Regions from separate parts of the Spirillospora sp. NPDC047418 genome, predicted to be linked through region 1. Evidence: riboswitches for the same ligand, from Rfam matches in the RefSeq annotation. Region 1 holds a riboswitch; the other holds the start of a gene.
The links. A riboswitch is a leader RNA that binds a small molecule or an ion and turns the genes downstream of it on or off. The one in region 1 is predicted to bind cyclic di-AMP.
Positions count from the first base shown of each region.

Region 2: it holds a riboswitch for cyclic di-AMP, as region 1 does, so the genes downstream of both, ABZ806_RS27865 (peptidoglycan recognition protein family protein) here and ABZ806_RS22665 (C40 family peptidase) in region 1, are expected to answer to the same signal.

Region 1 covers NZ_JBEYTW010000036.1:33,630-37,026, forward strand. The annotation lists gene ABZ806_RS22655 (BlaI/MecI/CopY family transcriptional regulator) at 1-33, shown strand, start outside; gene ABZ806_RS22660 (M56 family metallopeptidase) at 38-973, shown strand; cyclic di-AMP (ydaO/yuaA leader) riboswitch at 1,077-1,225, shown strand; gene ABZ806_RS22665 (C40 family peptidase) at 1,229-2,272, shown strand; gene ABZ806_RS22670 (hypothetical protein) at 2,310-2,717, opposite strand; gene ABZ806_RS22675 (hypothetical protein) at 2,711-2,950, opposite strand; gene ABZ806_RS22680 (BlaI/MecI/CopY family transcriptional regulator) at 2,947-3,321, opposite strand.
Region 2 covers NZ_JBEYTW010000052.1:8,399-11,795, reverse strand. The annotation lists gene ABZ806_RS27875 (hypothetical protein) at 1-29, opposite strand, end outside; gene ABZ806_RS27870 (hypothetical protein) at 26-703, opposite strand; gene ABZ806_RS27865 (peptidoglycan recognition protein family protein) at 928-1,716, opposite strand; cyclic di-AMP (ydaO/yuaA leader) riboswitch at 2,092-2,241, opposite strand; gene ABZ806_RS27860 (PLP-dependent cysteine synthase family protein) at 3,140-3,397, shown strand, end outside.

The DNA of each region.
Region 1 (3,397 bases):
CGCCGGCGGACGTCCGACGACCAGGGGGCATGACGGCGTGATCTACCTCGTGATCAGCCTGGTGTCCACGGCGGTCCTGCTGGGCTGCCTGGCGGGGCCCGCCCTCGATCGACTCCGCCGCCCCGCCGCGCATCCGGGGATCGCCATCGCCTGCTGGTTCGCGGCGCTGGCCGGCACCTTCATCGCCGACATCGGGATCGTCGCGGTGGCGCTGCTGTCACCGCCGGCGCCCGGCCACGGTCTGCTGGAGTGGCTGCGCAACTGCCTGCCCCACCATGGTGACGAGGCGATCATCATGGCGGCCGCCGCGAGCCTGGCGCTGCTGACGGCCTGCTGTTCCAGGCTCGCCCGCAGCCTGCCGCGGCTCAGACGAGCCGTGCGGCACCGGCGCCGGCACTGGGAGATGCTCCGGCTCGTCGCCAAGGAGCATGGACGGCACGACGACGTACTCGTCCTCGACCACCCCATCCCCGTGGCGTATTCGCTGCCCGCCCGGGAGCGCGCGATCGTGGTCAGCACCGGCACGCAGGAGACCCTCACTCCCGAAGAGTTCGGCGCGGTTCTCGTCCATGAACGAACCCACCTGCGTCAGCGGCACCACACGATGCTGCTCATGCTCGACCTCGCCTACGCACTCCTGCCCTGGTTGCCGACTGTCCGCCGGGCGAAGAAGACCCTGCCACTGCTGCTGGAGATGGCCGCGGACGACGCGGCGGCCCGAGCCTGCGGCAGGCGCACGCTCGTCGACGCCCTGTGTCGGCTCGCGGCGACGCCGGGTGTGGCGGGCGCCCTCGGCGCCGCAGGGCCCTCCACGGGGGCGCTGACGGAGAGAGTGCTGCGACTGGAGTCCGCCGAGGTGGTGAAGCCGCGCCGGGTCGTCCGGGCGGCCGCCTCCGCCTTCGTTGCCGTCGCCGTCGCCACGCCCCTCCTGGTCGCCGCCGCGACCATCGTGCAGTTGTCCGACATCTGCTGAGACGGCCGAGGCGGTTTGTCGTATTCGGCCACTTGGGTGGCGAATGAGGCCACTATCTCCTACGCTCCGTAGGAGCCATCGTCCGGTGTCCCCGCCGGGGACAGCGGTGGCCACGCCGAATCCCGCGGCCCCACGCCGTCCGAGGAACCGGGGAACCGTTCTCCATCTGGGGTGAATCCGCTCACCATGAGCGGTAGGGCGACTCCGGCCCGAACCCGGCAGCTCACCCGGTAGGCGTACTGGAGAGGACAGTGCATGCAGCGACGAGCTGCCGGAGAGAGAAGGCCGATCCGCCGCCGGCTCATCACGGGCACGGCTTGGACGGCATCGATCGCCGTTTCCGCGACGCTCGTGGCTCCCCCGCCCGCCTGGGCCGAGCCCCAGCCGACCCGCAAAGAGCTGACCGCCCGGCAGAAGAAGCTCGCCGACGAGGCGGAGAAGCTCAGCGAGCAGTACAACGGGTTGCGCGTGCGCCTGCAGCAGGCGCAGCGTGCCGCCAAGGTGGCCGAGGGCAACGCCGTCCGCCAGAAGAAGGCGCTGGACGAGGCCCGGGATCGGATCGTCAAGCTCGCCGCGGACAGTTACAAGAACGGGCCGGCGGACCCGGCGGTCGCGTTCGCATCGGCGGACGACCCTCAGGCCGTGCTGGACAAGTCGGCCACGCTCCACTACTTCGCCCGCCAGGACAGCACTCGCGTCGCTCACCTGCTGCAGACGATGCAGTCCGCGGAACGATCCCGCAAGTCGGCCGAAGCGCGCGCGAAGCAGGTGCGCGAGCTCACCGGCGAGGCGAAGAAGAAGCGCAAGGAACTTCAGACCAAGCTGAAGAAGGTCGAAACCAAACTCGGTGTCGGCTCCGGCGCTCGCACCAACGCGGGTCCCGCCCCGAACGTGGATCCCGGAGGCGCCTCGGCCAAGGCCATGGGGGCGGTCAGAGCGGCCCTGAGCCAGCGCGGCGTTCCGTACTCGTGGGGCGGCGGCAACGCGTCCGGCCCGTCCTACGGCACCGCGCAGGGCGCCAACATCAAGGGCTTCGACTGCTCCGGACTGACCCTGTACGCCTACGCCCAGGTCGGCATTACCCTCCCCCACTACACCGGGAGCCAGTTCACCGCCGGCACACGTGTCTCGCAGAGCCACCTGAAGCCCGGTGACCTGGTCTTCTTCTACAGCGACCTGCACCACATGGGCCTGTACATCGGCAACGGCAAGATGGTCCACGCCCCGCAGACCGGCGACGTCGTCAAGATCAGCTCGATCTCCGGCCGCCCGTTCGCCGGCGGCGTCCGCGTGGCCTGACCACCGCCGCCCTGAGCGGCCCGGTACCGCGTCCCCGTCACCCACCCCTGGGGTGACGGGGACGTCCTTTGGCTGCCTCTCCTACAGCCTCCCCAGCTGGAGGTCTTGGGGGGCCGATGGCGACCAGTTCCGTAGCGACGCCCGGCTCGGTACGGGTCGCGCCGCTACATCGGGAAGTGGCAGTGGCGTTCAAGGAGAGCCGTGATGGCCGGGTTGGCGGCGAGTGCCAGCGGCAGCGTCGCAAGCAGAGCGCCGACGCCGCCGGTGAGACGTCCGGTACGGGACAGGGGGTCGTGAGGTGCGAGAAGGCGGGGAACGCACGGCCGAACGCGACGGCGAGGTTGATGGCGAGATCGCGGCGGCCCGCCAGATGCGCGCGTTCATGGGCGAGGACCGCGGACAACTGATCCTCAGGAAGCGGTTCGAGCGCCCCAGTGCTCAGCACGACACAGCGGTGGCGTCCGGGCAGGCCGCCAGGCCGTGCGGTGTCCGGACGATCGGCACCACCCGCATCAGGCCGGCGAGGACCACCGCCGCCATAACGGAAGCCCCGGCCGTCTGCCAGGCGAGTACGCCGAGCCGCGGGGCACGGTCGGCCCAGCCGCGGGCACGCATGAGCCGGGGCCCCAGGATTCCCAGTAGTGCCGCGTAGGCGAGGAGGGTGGCGGCCGCGGTCACGTGGTGTCCCGCGGCTGCACGACCTTGAGCGCCGCCTGCAAGGCCCTGCTCTCCTCCGGTGACAGGTCGGACAGGAAGTGCACGAGCGCGGCGGCCTGGTTGTTGCTGGTCGCGAGCGCCTCGCGCATGAGTTTGGCGGTGTAGCCCTCCCGCGAGGCCACCGCCTCGTACTCGTACGCACGCCCCACGCGCTTCCTGCGCAGCCACCCCTTCTTGTGCAGGTTGTCCATAACGGTCATCACCGTGGTGTAGGCGATCGACCGCTCGCGCTGGAGGTCTTCAAGGACCTCGCGGACGTTGGCCGGGCGGCCGTAGGACCACATCCGGTCCATCACCGCGGCCTCCAGGTCGCCGAAGCGCTGCCCGGCCATGATCTACCGCCTTCCGACGTCACGCCTGCTGGATCGGCTCCGCATACTACAGCCCATAGTAGGTCCCTCTCGCTGG
Region 2 (3,397 bases), on a different contig from region 1:
GTGGCCTGTTCCTCGTCGTCGGAGATCATGGCGTAGACGTGGCGCCCGGCCTGCCAGGCGAAGACGCTGTGCTCCTGACGAGCCGTCGGCAGTTCGCCGTCGTTGGTGTCCCCTCGCCGATCGCCAGTGGGACGATGTGGCGCGGGTCGGTCACGTCGTAGATAGACATCCCGCCGACCTGTGATCCCGTGTCCGAGCAGATCTCGTTGTTGGTCACCAGGATGTCGCCCTTGAACGCGGCGGTTCGCATCTTGATGACCTGCATCCCCTCACCCGGATATGACCCCGCCGGGAACTCGGTGAAGGAGACCTCCTTCGGCTTCGCCGGGTTGGAGATGTCGACCGTGTAGAAGCCGCCCTTCCCGCATGGGTCGGTGTTGAGGCGCCGAGCCGCCAGGTAGGCGTGGTCGCCGCTGACGGCTAGGTCGGCGATGTGTCCCGGCCGGTCCTGGCCGGTCGCGCCGCTGACGTCGAGTTCGCCGACCAGCTTCACGTTCTTGCTGGAGCCGGGGAGGTGCCCTTCGCTTCCACCGTGCTGGTCGTCGGCTTCACGGCCGCCGCTCTCGGGATCGGCGGAACCTCCATTGATCTTCGTCTTGGCGGTTGGTGGCGTGGGGCTGGCGGCTGCGTCCCCGAGACCGCTCATGGCGATCGTCAGGGTGGTGGCCAGGGGGATCGCCCATGGGCCCTGCGCATGTCTCACCTCTCGTCGGTGGACCTGATCATCGGGTGGCATGCCTGGGTCGGCGCCCCCGGCAGCCGGCGATCAGACATGCCGTCCGGACCGTACTCCTACGCAATGTAGGAGGAAAGGTGTGACTCCAATACGGCCGCCCGAAAGCCCTCCTGAGATCTCGACCGCTGCTCCTCCGTGAGCGAAAGCCGAGTTGTTTCAGTACGGAGGGTTACGCGTCGAAGCGGTTGGCGTCAGCGGAGCAACCTGGGGGAGACGACCTTGGCGACGTCCTTGCGGAGGCTCGGGAGGGTGGGGGCGAACTTGTAGCCGCAGCAATCGGTGTCGTTGAACTTCATGTGCGGGACGATGGCCTCATACGGGTTGAGGTCGTACTGCTCGCACAGCCAACCGCAGACCTTGACCAGGGAATCGCGCAGTCGTTGCGGAGGCAGGACGGTGTTGTAGGTGCCTTCGCACTCGATGCCCACGGTGTCGGCGTTCGCGCCTCTCACGTGCGTGCCGACTACCATCTCGCCCCGTTCGGCCGCCGCGAGGCTGCCCGTACGACCCTCCAGGATGTGGCCTCCCCGGCTGATGGTGAAGTGCTGTCCGGTGTCGCCCCATCCTCGTCCCTTGTGCGCATTCTGGATCGCGCGTGCGAGGCGCTCTGCCCGTGCGAGCGAGTAGTCGTCGACGTTGTCGGTGAAGGTGTGGTGCACGACGATGTACTTGGGAGGACGCCGGCGGACGGTCGCGGTTCTTTCCGGCTTGCCGGCCCCCCACTCTTTGGTCGGGTGGATCAGCGGAGACTTGGCGGATGCCGTGCGTGCGTTCCGGGAGGCGCGAGATCGCCTGCCCCCGGCCGCGCCCTCCTTGCCACTCGCGGCGGCTCGTTGCGCTGTCCGCGCCGGAGGCGAGCCCCGCATTTCCTGGACGCCGAATGCCGCGCCGGCCGCGAGGAGGCCGCCCAGAAGGAGAGTTCGGCGAGGTACGGCGCCGTTCGTGGAGCCGTCGGCGCGATGCCGTCCGTCGTAGTTCATCGGAATTCCTCCGAGGGGATCGCCCCACGGCGCGGCCAATGTCATGGGAATGGCATGCCGAAGGGCAGGCGGAAGTCGCCGCCTGTGGTCAGCAGGGGATAGTGCGTGCACTAACGCATGCGGGGCCTGCCCCGGCTGGAGCCGTGGACAATGAAGGTCAAATGAATTAGTTGCGCACGTGCACGCTACGAGGAAGACGCTGCATCAGCATGCGTGGGGATGGTCCTCGTCAGACGATCGGAATCAACAGAGTCTGCGGTTCTGCTGTCTTCCGGCGCTCTACGCTGTGCCAGGTCAGGTGCCCGGACGGCTGACCGTTCGGGAGTCAGGCGCAGGACGGTCGGCAACTGGGGGAGCGTACTGCCTTTTCACGCTTTCTCCTCTCCTTGACTGCCTACCGGGTTAGCTGACGGGTTCGGGCCAGGAGTAGGCCCTACCGCGGCCTTGGTCGCGGATTCACCCCAAGAAGGATGGGTCCCCGGCTTCCAGGGCGTCGGGCGCCATGGAATTAGGCGTTCGGCCGGTCGCCTGTGGAGCGGCGTTCCCTGGCCGACTACTAGGCAAGTTAGTACATGGAGCTCCGTGCGTCCAAGTCGGCAAAGGTAAAATTCAATAGTGATCTACGCCGGGCCACTCCGCCCGAGGCTGGGTCTTCGCCTGTGAGTGACGCGGGTTCCGGGATGGGAGCTCCAAGGGAGCGGGTCGCTCGTGCGCCATCGATTCCGAGCTTGGCTCAGGGATGAAGTGAGCCATACGGGACTTTGGCGGGGTCTCGTCCTACGACACGTAGGAGATGGCTACAGTATGTGATGTGTACCTAACTCAGCGTGCTTCGCAGGGGTGCGGCCCCTCGTCAGGAGGCGGTCTGTCGCTCCTGCTGGTCACGCTGTCCGCGCTCCACTTCGTGCTCTGCCTGCCTGGTCTGCACTCAGAAGAATCGGCTGGGACGGCGGGGCGCACGGTACCCTCTGCCGCCTTGAGTGCCCACGCCGACGGTCAGCCTGGCAACTCGGGCGGAGCGGCGACGAAGAGCCTTCCTCCCGAGCCGCATGATGACTGCGGAGATTCGACGGCTCTCCCGTCCGAGGGCAGCCGGGTTGTCATGCTTCTCATTGCCGCGTTCCTCGGACTCGCCATCCTCTTGGTGAGGGGAGAGCGAGATGCGGCAGCGATGTTCCTGCGGAGTTCCTGTGCCGCGTTGCGTCGACGATGCGTACCGCCTCGCCCCAACGGGACCCGTCTCCTGAACCTGATCTGCCTGGCGCGGCTGTGATCGGCCAGGTCATGCGCCCTTGTCGATGACGGAATAGCGGAGGACGAAGTTCTCCGATCTTCCTCCTCGGCATGCCCGCTGAGGGACAACCGGCGACGACCGCCTCGCAACCACATCCGCGCTGCTGAGCTGAGCCTTCAGGAGAGAACGTTGGACGCGATCGATCTGCACGTACCAGGGCAATCGAAGGGCTTTGGTGCTTCCCGAGGGACGGGAGCCGGCACCTGCCGGTCGCCTGCGCGCCTGGTCGGGAACACTCCCGTCCTCTGGATTCCGGATCTGTCCGGAGGGAGCACGAACGGCTTCTGGGCCAAGATCGAAGGCACGAATCCGGGCGGGATCAAGGACCGTCCGGCCCTCCACATGGTCGCCCGCGCCCGGGAGCGCGGCGATCTAGCCTCAGGAACG